DNA from 3 places in the Streptomyces glycanivorans genome. Region 1 is predicted to be linked to each of the others. Evidence: riboswitches for the same ligand, from Rfam matches in the RefSeq annotation. Region 1 holds a riboswitch; each other region holds the start of a gene.

Region 1 (4,144 bases):
GCCATGCCGTACGCCTCGTCGACGCGGCGCAGCGCCTGCGGGAAGGAGATCTTCTCGCGCATCGAGAGGGCGTCGATCATCGCCTCGGCCCGGTCCCCGATGCCGCGCTTGGGCACGTTGAGGATGCGGCGCAGCGGGACGGTGTCCTCGGGGTTGGACAGCACCCGGAGGTAGGCCAGGACGTCCCTGACCTCCTTGCGCTCGTAGAAGCGCACTCCGCCGACGACCTTGTAGGGCAGTCCGACGCGGATGAAGATCTCTTCGAAGACACGGGACTGGGCGTTCGTGCGGTAGAAGACGGCGACGTCGCCCGCCTTCGCGTCGCCCGCGTCCGTCAGCCGGTCGATCTCGTCGGCGACGAACTGCGCCTCGTCGTGCTCGGTGTCGGCGACGTAGCCGGTGATCCGGGTGCCGGTGCCCGCGTTCGTCCAGAGGTTCTTGGGGCGACGGCTCTCGTTGCGCTCGATGACGGCGTTGGCCGCCGAAAGGATCGTCTGCGTGGAGCGGTAGTTCTGCTCCAGCATGATCGTCTTCGCGTCCGGATAGTCCTCCTCGAACTGGAGGATGTTGCGGATGGTCGCGCCGCGGAAGGCGTAGATCGACTGGTCCGCGTCACCGACGACGCACAGTTCGCCCGGGGCGTCGGCCTCGCCCGCCGGGCCCACCAGTTCGCGCACGAGGGTGTACTGCGCGTGGTTGGTGTCCTGGTACTCGTCGACCATGACGTGCCGGAAGCGGCGGCGGTAGTGCTCGGCGACGTCGGGGAACGCCTGGAGCAGGTGCACCGTCGTCATGATGATGTCGTCGAAGTCGAGGGCGTTGGCCTCGCGCAGCCGCGCCTGGTAGAGCGCGTAGGCCTGCGCCAGCGTCTTCTCGAACCCGTCGGCCGCCTGACCGGCGAAGGTCTCCTCGTCGATCAGCTCGTTCTTCAGGTTCGAGACCTTCGCCGTGAACGACTTCGGCGGGTAGCGCTTCGGGTCGAGGTCCAGATCGCGGCAGACCAGTGCCATCAGCCGCTTGGAGTCGGCGGCGTCGTAGATCGAGAACGACGAGGTGAAGCCCAGGCGCTTCGACTCCCGGCGCAGGATCCGCACACAGGCGCTGTGGAACGTCATGACCCACATGGCGTTGGCGCGCGGGCCGACGAGGTCCTCGACACGCTCCTTCATCTCGCCGGCGGCCTTGTTGGTGAAGGTGATCGCGAGGATCTGCCCGGGGTGCACCCCCCGCTCGGCCAGGAGATGGGCGATCCGGTGGGTGAGCACCCGGGTCTTGCCCGAGCCGGCGCCGGCCACGATGAGCAGCGGGGAACCGGCGTGCACGACGGCGGCGCGCTGCTCCGTGTTCAGCCCGTCGAGCAGCGCGGCTGAGTCGACGACGGGGCGCGGGGCGCCGTCGCGGTAGTAGGCGTCGCGCGGCGGCGGAGGCGTGTCGAAGACGTCCTCGAAGAGGCCCTCCGGCACCGCTTCGGGTGCGTGCTCCTCGGGGGGCGGCGGGGGGCCGTCCTCCCCTTGCTGGAGGCCGGTCAGGAAACTGTCGTCAAAGAGGCTGCTCATCGCCTCACGAGTCTAGGCGGCCCCACCGACAGCCCGGGCCGCAACGGCGACAACGGTCCGGGACCAGGAGCGGAACGGAACGGGCTGCCTACGGAACGTGAGATTCCGGGGTCACATCCGGCCACGCGGACCATCGCCGGGAAAAGGTCACGAAAATGTATCGGGCATATCGAACATCAACCTTCACAAGGGCACCACGGGTTGGCTAGCGTGCTCCGACGGGTGCCCCGTACCCCCTTGAGGCGAACCGCGCCGCACGGGCACCCCCGCCGAATCCGCACCGCCCCGAAGGGGCCCGGAACCGGGGACCCACACGCAGCACCGGGGTGAATCGGTCCGTCCCGCCGGACCGTAGGGCAGCCTTCCGTTCCGCCCGAACCCGACAGCTAACCCGGTAGGCGGTCCACGGAAGGAGATGCCGGCCTTGGCGTCGCATCGCAAGCCCCGCACCCGGGTGCGCACCACCCCTGCCGTAGGTCTCACGACCGCGGCGCTCGCCTCCGTCACCCTGCTCTCCACGCAGAGCGCGACGGCTGCCCCCGCCGAGCCCAAGCCCAGCATCCAGGAAGTGCAGAAGAAGGTCGACGACCTCTACCGGCAGGCCGGTACGGCGACGCAGCAGTACAACAAGGCGAAGACCGCCTCGGCAGAGCAGCGCTCCAAGGTCGACGCGCTGCTGGAAGCCGCGGCGAAGCGGGCGGACAAGCTCAACGAGACCCGCCGCGAGCTGGGCAACTACGCGGCCGCGCAGTACCGCGGCGGCTCGATCGCCCCGACTGCGACGTTCTTCCTGGCGGACGATCCGCAGTCGTACTTCGACCAGGACCAGCTGATGGCCCGGATGACCAGCCGGCAGCAGAAGGCGGTCGCCGACTTCCGCACACAGCAGAAGGAGGCGGCGGCCAAGCGGGCCGAGGCGACGAAGAGCCTGGAGACGCTCACCGAGTCGCAGGCCTCGCTGCGCACCAGCAAGCAGCAGGTGCAGACGAAGCTCACCGAGGCGCGCTCGCTGCTGTCGAAGCTGACCGCCGAGGAGAAGGCGCGGCTGGCGGAGCTGGAGCGCAAGAAGGAGGCGGAGGCCGAGCGCAAGGCCGAGGAGCTGGCCCGGCAGCAGGCCGACAAGGAGAAGGCCGCCGCGGACGAGGCCACGAAGACGGGGACGGGCACGGGCACGGGGTCCGGCACGGGCTCCGGCACGGGCTCCGACAGCGGTTACGCCTCGAAGGCCGAGAAGGTCCTGGCCTTCGCACGCGCCCAGATCGGCAAGCCGTACGTGTGGGGGGCGACGGGCCCGTCCTCCTACGACTGCTCCGGGCTCACCCAGGCCGCCTGGAAGGCGGCCGGCGTCGATCTGCCGCGCACCACGTGGGACCAGGTCGAGGTCGGCACCCGGGTGGCCACGGCGGACCTGCGGCCGGGGGACCTGGTCTTCTTCTACGACGACATCAGCCACGTCGGCATCTACAAGGGCGACGGCATGATGATCCACGCGCCCAAGCCGGGCGCGAACGTCCGCGAGGAGTCGATCTACTACATGCCGATCTACGGCAGCGTGCGCCCGGCATAGCGACCTGCCCGCGCACGGCGGACGCCGCCCGTACAAGGCGAAGGGCCCGGGGTGATCCCCGGGCCCTTCGTCGTACGACCGCCTGCCGCTCAGGTCCAGAGCGTGGCGATGAAGATGTTGGCGACGGTCAGCCCGCCGACCGCGGCGAACGCGCCCTTGTCCACCTTCTCATCGTCCCGCTTCACGTAGACGAGCGCCAGGATCACGATCAGGACCAGCAGCTTCACGCCGATCTTGATGTTGTTCACGCTCCGGTCGTCGGCCTGGTCGAGCCCGACCAGGGCGACGCCCGTGACGAGCATGGTGAGCGCACCGTGCAGCATGGCCGGGACGAAACGGGCCTCGCCCGCCCCCATGGCCTTCATCTGGGTCAGGAAACCACCCAGCAGGGAGGCGATACCGATGATGTGCAAGGCCACGAAGACATTGATGAGTACGTCCATGGCCGCAGCCTAACCGCGGCCATATCACCACTCTTCGGCCAGGTACGACTTACCGATGAGTTGCCCCCTGGTCTGCGCGAATTGCCGGACTCCGGTTGAATTTTCCTGTCATCCGACGGAAACGAAACAGCACATGAGGGCAATAGCTGTCATTACACCTCTTCCCTCCGTGCCGGGTTTAGCGTCCCTCACAGGTGACCGGATCTCCATCGCCGCCCCCGTACCGGGCGGCACTCCCGGTCACCCCGCCAGGAATCCGGCGGCGGGCCACTCCCCCCTGTGGTGGCCCGACGCCGGATTCCTGGCGGGCCCGCGGCACCCACCGCCGGGCAGTCGAACGGAAGGACGCACCACCCCCGTGGCCGCCGATCGCAAAGCCGCTCACCGCAAGCCCGGGCAGCGTCTGTTCACCGGACCTGCCGCCCGCACCGCGGCAACCCTCGCTCTCGCCGGTGCGGCGACGGCGACCGCTCTCGAAGGCGCCGCGCAGGCGGACCCCCAGCTCACCACGGCGCAGGTGAGGGCCGAGGTCGACCGGCTCTACCACGACGCCGAGGTGGCCACCGAGAAGTACAACG
Region 2 (4,144 bases), 590 kb from region 1:
CGGCCGGTACTTTCCGGTGAGGAAGCCCGCGGCGAGCGAGAAGTACGGGACCGCGGCGAGGCCGGCGGCCGCCGCCGTGTCCTGGAGGGGGCCCTCGTAGGTGTCTCGCGAGACGAGGTTGTAGTGCGGCTGCAGCGCGACGTAACGGGCCAGGCCCTCGCGCTCGGAGAAGTCCAGGGAGGCCCGGAGCCGTTCGGGACTGATGTTGGAGGCGGCGATCTCACGCACCGTCCCCGCCTTCACCAGCTGGTCGAGCGCCGTGATGATCTCCTCGACGGGGACGCTCTCGTCGTCGAAGTGCGTGTAGTACAGGTCGATGTGGTCGGTGCCGAGCCGGCGCAGGGACGCCTCGGCCGCCGCCTTGATCGTGGTGGGCGAGAGCCCCTTGTACGAAGGGTGCGCGCCGACCTTGGTGGCGATGACGACGTCGTCGCGGCGGGAACGGGACGCCAGCCACTTGCCGATGAGGGTCTCCGACTCACCGCCCTCGTTGCCCGGGATCCAGGCCGAGTAGGAGTCGGCGGTGTCGATGAAGTTGCCGCCGGCCGCGACGTACGCGTCGAGGACGGCGAACGTCCGCTCCTCGTCGGCCGTCCAGCCGAAGACGTTGCCGCCGAGAGCGAGGGGAAAGACCTGAAGGCTCGAAGAACCGAGCGGGCGCAAAGACGTCATGCCGAGGGACAACCAACGGGCGGAGCCAACTATTCCGCTCCGCCGCCGCCCCCGGGGGCCGCCTGCTCCCGGCCACCGGGGACCACCTTCTCCCGGCCGCCGATGACCGCCGCTCCCGGCCCGCCCCTACTGGCACGCCCCCCGCCCGGCCCGTCCCGCGGTCCCGGACAGGCCGACGGCCCTGACGTCGGGGGGTCGTGCGTCAGGGCCGCCGGGGTTCTGCTGCGCCGGTAGCCGGCGCGGGGGATCAGATCGTGAGGCCCTTGCCCCGGAGCCACGCCATCGGGTCGATGCCCGCGCCGTCCGCGGTGTGGACCTCCAGGTGCAGGTGGGCGCCCGTCACATTGCCGGTGGCGCCGACACGGCCGATGGTCTGACCGGTGGTGACCTTCTGTCCTGCGACCACGTCCATCGAGGACTGGTGGCAGTACCAGACCTCGGTGCCGTCGTCGAGCTCCAGGACCGTGCGGTAACCGTACGAACCGGAGTAGCCGGCCGACTTCACCGTGCCGCTGTGCACGGCCTTGACCGGGGTCCCGGTCGGAGCCGCGAAGTCCAGCCCGGTGTGGTAGCCGGAGGACCACATCGAACCGGCCTGACCGAAGGTCGAGCTGATGTAGTACGACGAGGTCGGGACGGCGTAGCTGGCGGCGAGCTTGGCCAGGCGCTCTGCCTCCGCCTTCTTCTTCGCCGCCTCTTCCGCCGCCTTCTTCTTCGCGACGGCCTCGGCCTCCGCCGCGCTCTGCTGCTTCGCCGCCTGGGCCGCGGCCGCCTCGGCCGCCGCCTTCTCCTGCGCGGCCTTGGCCTCGGCGTCGGCTCCGGCCTGCTGCTGCTCGGCCTGCTGGAGGATGCGGGCGCGCAGCGCCTCACCCGCGTCGGTGGCGCCCCCTTCGGCCTCGGCCGCGGTGATGCCCGCCGTGGTGAGGGGGGAGGACGCGGCGACCGTCTCGTGGTCCGAGTCCGAGTCGGAGTCGCCGGACATGAACGCGCCCACGCCGGGAAGGGACTTGGCGTCAGGGAGATTGTCCGCGATGGAATCGGGAAGAGAGATGGAGACCGGCGGCTTGCTCTGCGCGGTGGCCATGCCGCCCGCACCGACGGCCGCTATGACACCGACGCCGAGGACGGTGGAGCTACGGGCGAGGCCGCGCTGCTTGGCGACGCGATGCCGACCGCGTACGGGACGGATGGACTCCTCGGTGGGATTCCATTCCTCCCAAGTCCTGCCGTCGTCGCCGAAGCTGTCGGTCCTGAAGGGTGACGGGGCCTCGGGGGCAGGCTGGTTGGACGCCACGTGGGCGCACTCCTTTCCTTCCTTCTCGCCTACCGGGTTAGCTGACGGGTTCGGAGCAGGAAGGTCTCCTACGGACCCCTCCGTCTCTCACGAGACACAGGTGTCCGATTCACCCCATGTAGGTGGTTCCCCGGTTCCCTTGCGGAATTCGGCGCTGCGCACGGTGCCGCCTCTTGCGACGGCAGGTACAACCGCGCTGCGTTATCGAACGTTAATAGACACCCGGGTCCGATTCCAAGCTGTTCCCACAGATCGTTCACGCCTCTGGCCTGGACTTACAGGGCTCAATCGGGCGTAAACCGGCAAGTTGAGCGCCCGTAATCCAGCTGCCAATTTCTGACGGTGCGTCAAATGTTATGCGGAGCGGAGCCCTTCGACTACCGACGGTCGCAACCGCTCATTCACGGTCCCGCCGCACGATCTTCACGGTGGTCCGGCGCTCCTGCTGCCCCCTCGCCGGACGCGCGACCGCGAGGAGCGCCAGGTCGTCCGTCGACCGGCCCCCCGTGTGCAGCCGTACGTCGTCGGTGAGCGCGGACAGCAGCTCCTCGGGCCCCGGGAAGAGCCGGCCTCGGAGCCGGTCCGCCGGGTCGTAGAAGACTCCTGTCATGTCCCGCGCCTCGGAGAGCCCGTCGGTGAACGCCAGGAACATCGCCCCGGCCGGCAGCGTCCACTCGTCGGACCGGTCGGGCCACGTGCCGAGCCCCATCCCGAGCGGGAGGGCGGGCGCGGTCGGTGCCAGCACGTCGAGCACGCCGTCGGGGTGCAGCACGAGCGGCTCGGGATGCCCGCGGTTGATGACCTTCAGCGTGTCCGAGCCGACCGGGATCTCCGCCAGGACTGCGGTGACGAACCCTTCCATGGAGTCGAGCCCGCCCCGCCGCGACCCCTCCCGGGCCAGAGCCCGCTCCAGCCGCTGGGCGACCCCCTCCAGCGACCTCTCCTGCTCGGCGGCCTCCCGGAACGCCCCGATCACGACCGCCACAGCCGCCACGGCGTCCAGCCCCTTGCCCCGCACGTCCCCCACGACCAGGCGCACCCCGTGCGGCGTGTCCGCGACGGCGAACAGGTCACCGCCGACGAACTCGTCCGCCTGGGCGGCCTCGTACCGCGCCGCGACCAGGAGTCCGCCGATCCGGTCCTCGGGCTTCGGCAGCACCGCGCGCATCGCGGTCTCCGCGATGACCCTGGCCGAGGCCAGCTGTTCGGTACCCCGGCGCACGACGCGGTTGATGAGGACGGCGAGGGCGCCGACGGTCACCAGGGTGAGCAGGTCGGTGATCGACACGACCCTGAGGATCGCCCCGTCCGACAACCGGATGGCGAGCACCACCAGGATCGCGGCCACCGCGACCCGGACGGTGCCGGCCAGCGAGAAGAAGGGGGCGGCGACCAACGAAGCCGCGGCGAACAGCGGTACCGCGGTGACCTCGGTCGGCGTCCCGACGTCGAAGGCCACCCCGACACAGATCATCACGGCGGGCAGGGCGCGCACGAGCCGCCGGGAACGGGAAACCCCGCCCACGCCCCCTCGCCGCCCGTCCCGCTTCCCCACCTGTGCACTCCTGCCCGGTCCACCCACGGCTGCGGACGGTATCGCGCCCCGCCCCCGCCGCCCGGAGCCGCGCCGGACGGCGGCCCGTCGTGGGCCGAAGGGAGGAGCGCGCCGGAGCCCCGCCTCCGGGGGTCAGTCGGAGAGCCGGTGCTGCGCGTGGATCGTCAGTGCATCCCGTACGAAGACGGCGGTTCCGTCCCCGTGGCGATCGTAGTTCCTCCCGAAGCGGGGATCGGCGACGTACATCTCCCCGAGCCCGGTCACATACGCGCGGGTGACCTCGGCCGTCGCCGACAGCCACGCGCAGTGCCGCCGCGCGATGTCCTGCGCCTCCTCGCCGCCGGGCTCCAGGCCGGCGGCCCTGGCCGCCCCGTAGTCCCGGGCGATGTCCTCGTGCACGCCCTGGAAGCGGACGCGTTCGGCCTCGCTCAGCCCACGCCACCACCGGCCGCTCCGCTCGTACGCCTCCCGGCCCCAGCGTTCGGTGACCTCCTCCTCGTACGCCGTGTGGTCGAAACCGTCGAACACTTCCTCGGCCATGAGGTCCTCCCCTTCCTCGGTCCTGCGCAGAGTGGTCCGCACCGAGGCGATCTGCCGCCCGATGCGCTCCCGCTCCTGCTCCA
Region 3 (4,144 bases), 1.4 Mb from region 1:
GCGCGTGCGGCGGCCCGGGGGCTCGATCCCGATGTGCCGCGTCACCTCACCCGGTCGGTGGTGCTCGGCACGGCCGCGGGGGCCTGACGCGTCAGGGCATGCTGCGGGCCGGACCGGCGAGCGGCCCGGCCCGGCGCGGCGGATCAGGATCCGCCGGCCGGGCGCGGCCGTCCTGCGGCCCGGTGCCCAGCCGTGACCGTGGAGGTCAGGCCTCTTCGAAGTAGGCGTCCAACGCCTCGTCGAGCTCCGCGGTCCACCCCTTGAGGTCGCTACGGGATCCGGCCTCGACCTCGGCGTTGAACCACCGGCGGCTCGACAGGTGGACGGTCACGGTGAACCGGCGTCCGAAGCGGCCGGTCCTGACCTCGACCGCGCCGATCTCGGACCAGTCGAACTCCGCCTCCTGGTCGTCGAGCCGGAAGCGGACACCTTCGGCGTCCACCCTGATGGATCCGCGTCGGTCACTGACCTCGAAGACGGGACCGTCCTCGCCTGCGGCCTTCTCCTCGACGCCGGCCGCCCCGGCGTCCGGCGCGACGTCCTCGGGCTCGACCTCTTCGTCCGGGGTCGCGTCGACGGATGCCGCGGAGTCGTCCACGGCCTCGTCCGCCACCCCCTCCGCGGGGGCTTCCGCGACCTCGGCCTCCCGGACCCCCTCGGGCTCCGCCTCCTCCGCTTCCGCCTCCGTCCGCGCGGGGGCAGGGGCCGTCAGGCCTGGGATGTACGCCGGATCTGTCCCCGCGGCGAACTCGGGCTTGGTGTTCGAATCTATGCGCTGCTCCACGGCGGGCAGTATGGACGACGAACCTGTACGAGACCAGTCGGCCTGCCCCGCCGGGCCTGTCGTCGGGACACCGCCCGCCCCGTCCTGCCTGACACCGCGGTCCGGTGACCTCGGACACGGACGGCCCCGGACAACGGAACGACGGGTGGTACGGGTTCCGCCGAACCCGTACCACCCGTCGTTCCGGTCCCTCCGTCACGCACCCGCGTGCCGGAGGTTTCGCCTGGGCGAGGACTCAGTAGGCCCCGAAGACGTTGTCGATCGAACCGTACTTGTCCGCGGCGTAGTTGCACGCGGCCGTGATGTTGGCGACCGGGTCGTAGCTGTCCGTCGACGTACCGGGCACGTGGTAGGCCTGGAAGGTCGGGTCGATGACCTGGAGCAGCCCCTTGGACGGGACGCCGTTGATCGCGTTGATGTCCCAGTTGTTGATCGCCTGGGGGTCACCCGCGGACTCACGGATGATGTTGCGGTGGATGCCCTCGTAGGTGCCGGGGATGCCGTGCTCCGCCATGACGGCGAGCGACTCCTTGATCCAGCCGTCGAGGTCGTTCGTGTAGCTGACCGGCTCGGCGGCGGGAGCGGCCTCGGCGGCGGGGGCGCCCTCCGCGGCGAGGGAGGTGTCCGTGCGCTCCGAGCGGTCGGCGCGGTCGGCACTCTTCTCGGCGCGGTCGGAGGACGCGGAGGCCTTGGACTCGGCCTTCTCCGACTTGTTGTCGGCCTTGGCGCCGATCGTCAGCTTCAGACCGGGGTGAATCAGGTCCGGGTTTCCGCCGACAGCCTTCTGGTTGTCCTCGTACAGAGCCTTCCAGCCACCGTTCACCGAATGCTCGCGAGCGATCTTGGCGAGGGTGTCACCCAAGATCACGGAATAGGTGGTGGCCTCGGACTTCTGCGCTGCAATTCCCTTGCCGGACGCGGCAGTCGAGGTCGCAGCCTTTTCGACGGCGGGCGACTGGGCCGGGGCCGCGAAGGCGCTGGTCGCACCGATCACGGGGAGGGCCAGGGCGGCTCCGCCCGTGGTCACGGCGATGATGCCGCGAGTGAGCGAACTGGTCCTAAAACGACGGGGCTTACCGATTTCGGGCATGCTGAATTCCTCTCCGTCGCCTGCGAAGTGAGCTGTCGGGTTCGGGCTGGAGATGCCCGGCCGCACATGAATGCGACTTCACCCCGAGCCGCTCCGGAAACCGGATCGGCACTTACTTGGGTCCCCCGCTCCTGCCGTACGAGAAGTGGTCGGGTAATCGGGCGGCGGCAGGATTCGGCGTTCCGCCCGGAGTGATGGTGACCGTAGGCGAGAAATAGGGAAAGGAACAAGCCTGGTTCAGTGATCACAATTCATTCGCAAGATCAATTCACGGGAATTCATGTAATCCACCCCACATCGCGCCATCCATTCCTCTTGGCGCAGAAGGGAACCGACTGCCACCCTCCCGCGTCCGGGCCGCATAAGGTGACCCTGGTCACGAAGTCCGATTCGGGCGATTTGCTCCAACGCGAAGGGGTTCAGGTCACACGAAATGGCCTTTTATGGATTACGGGATTAAATTCTAAAAACGTACTAAAACGGGCATACGACTCATGCCTGAAGCCGTCCCGCATACCTGGAACGCCGGCGTGGAACCGATCCGCCATGACTGAGAACCCTCACGCCTCGGCCCCGCGGATCACCGTCCTGCCCGTTCAGCCCGGGGATCCGCCCTTCCGCGTGGTGGAGATCGACGGAGAGGTCATCGGGAGCGCGACCGCCATGACGGACGTGCTGATCGCCGCCGCGACGGCCGGGATCCCGGTCCACGACCTCGACGACCCGGCCGCGGTCCGCTGGGTGGGGGGCGGCAAGCTCAGCTGGAAACCGCACTGAGTGGCCCAGGGGCCCGCCCGGGGGCCGCCGGGGGCTCCGGGCCGGCCGTCCTCCGGGGCCCTGACCCGGCCGTCAGGCCACGGACGGAGGCGTCGCGGCTGCCGGGACCCTCAGCAGGCCGAGAGCGGTGTCCGAGGTCCGCGTCGAGAGAGGTGATCCGGCGGGCGGACAACAGGATGGGCACTCCGCCCGGGACCGCGGTGACCGGTGCGGCCGGCCTGATGGTGCGGGGCGTCACGGCACATCGCTTCGTCACCGGAGGCTCCCCGGTCGTGCCGGGGCGGGCGACGCCGGTCCACTCGGCGTCCGGTAGGCCCGGGACAGGAGCTGACGCGGTTGACCAGGCCCCGGGGAGCCACGGACATCGGGCTCACCTCCACAGAGGAGAACGCGGAGTCGGCCCGGCGCGGCGGTGCGGACCACGTCGTCGTGTCCACCGGGAACGCCTTCGTGGCACCCGTCGTGGAGCTGACGGGTGCCACGAAGGCGTCCACCGTGTGTTCGACGGCGGCGGCGAGGCCGCCGTCAGGGCGCCGATGGACGTCGTGCGCCGCCACGGGAAGGCCCTTTCCACCTCGGGGCCCTCACCGGCGCGGACCCGGGCCCGGACATGCGGGAACGCTGATCAGGCGCACCGCGCCGTCGAGTCCCGGGCCGCCACGGGCGAGCTCCTGCCCGTCCCGTAGGAACGTCCGGGCGCGCCTGTCCCGCGGCGGTGAGCGGCGGGACGGCCCCTCAGGTCAGCCCAGGATCCGGATGGCGAGGGCGGGGCAGACGGCTGCGGCCTGCTCGACGTCGTCGGCACGGTCCGACGACGGGTTGGGGTCGAGCAGTACGGCGATTCCGTCGTCGTCCTGGTCGAACACATCGTCCGCGGCGACGACACACTGCCCTGACGCCACGCACTTGTCCTGGTCGAGAATCACTTTCATGGGCACTCCTTCGTCGTGATGTCCGCTGTGGGGTGGGGCGGGTGCCCGGGAGGTCACCAGGCCACGGGCAGTTCGTACACGCCGTACACGGACCCGTCGTGCTTGAAGGAGAGGTCCTCCAGGCCGGCGTCCAGGCGGAGGGTCGGGATGCGCCGGTAGAGGGTGCTGTAGACGACCTGGAGTTCCATGCGGGCCAGGGGCTGTCCCAGGCACTGGTGCACTCCGAAACCGAAGGCGACGTGACGCCGTGCGTCCCGCCCGATGTCGAGCCGGTCGGGGTCGGCGAAGACATCGGGGTCACGGTTGCCGATGTCGTTGGGCACGATGATCCCCTCGCCGGCCCGGATGACCTCGCCGCCGATCTCGATGTCCTCGACGGCCACGCGACGGCGGCCCCCGTGGGTGATGTTGAGATAGCGCAGCAGCTCCTCGACGGCGCCGGCGACCGTCTTCGGGTCGTCGGAGTCGCGGAGCAGGGTGAGCTGGTCGGGGTGCTCGAGCAGGGCGAGGGTGCCCAGAGCGATCATGTTGGCGGTGGTCTCGTGTCCGGCGAGCAGGAGG

Evidence for each region. Region 1 has a riboswitch for cyclic di-AMP ahead of P8A20_RS13925 (C40 family peptidase). Riboswitches for the same ligand answer to the same signal wherever they lie in the genome.
Region 2: another riboswitch for cyclic di-AMP. It lies ahead of P8A20_RS16860 (M23 family metallopeptidase); the one in region 1 lies ahead of P8A20_RS13925 (C40 family peptidase).
Region 3: another riboswitch for cyclic di-AMP. It lies ahead of P8A20_RS08145 (transglycosylase SLT domain-containing protein); the one in region 1 lies ahead of P8A20_RS13925 (C40 family peptidase).

Annotation. Positions count from the first base shown of each region.
Region 1 is NZ_CP120983.1:3,264,172-3,268,315, forward strand. It holds gene pcrA (DNA helicase PcrA) at 1-1,556, opposite strand, end outside; cyclic di-AMP (ydaO/yuaA leader) riboswitch at 1,814-1,973, shown strand; gene P8A20_RS13925 (C40 family peptidase) at 1,972-3,123, shown strand; gene P8A20_RS13930 (hypothetical protein) at 3,213-3,566, opposite strand; gene P8A20_RS13935 (C40 family peptidase) at 3,925-4,144, shown strand, end outside.
Region 2 is NZ_CP120983.1:3,858,117-3,862,260, forward strand. It holds gene P8A20_RS16855 (aldo/keto reductase) at 1-672, opposite strand, end outside; gene P8A20_RS16860 (M23 family metallopeptidase) at 920-1,966, opposite strand; cyclic di-AMP (ydaO/yuaA leader) riboswitch at 1,978-2,130, opposite strand; gene P8A20_RS16865 (PP2C family protein-serine/threonine phosphatase) at 2,364-3,521, opposite strand; gene P8A20_RS16870 (MerR family transcriptional regulator) at 3,654-4,144, opposite strand, start outside.
Region 3 is NZ_CP120983.1:1,890,003-1,894,146, forward strand. It holds gene P8A20_RS08135 (SIS domain-containing protein) at 1-87, shown strand, start outside; gene P8A20_RS08140 (hypothetical protein) at 206-784, opposite strand; gene P8A20_RS08145 (transglycosylase SLT domain-containing protein) at 1,020-1,874, opposite strand; cyclic di-AMP (ydaO/yuaA leader) riboswitch at 1,877-2,036, opposite strand; gene P8A20_RS08150 (hypothetical protein) at 2,421-2,651, shown strand; gene P8A20_RS08155 (ferredoxin) at 3,392-3,583, opposite strand; gene P8A20_RS08160 (cytochrome P450) at 3,637-4,144, opposite strand, start outside.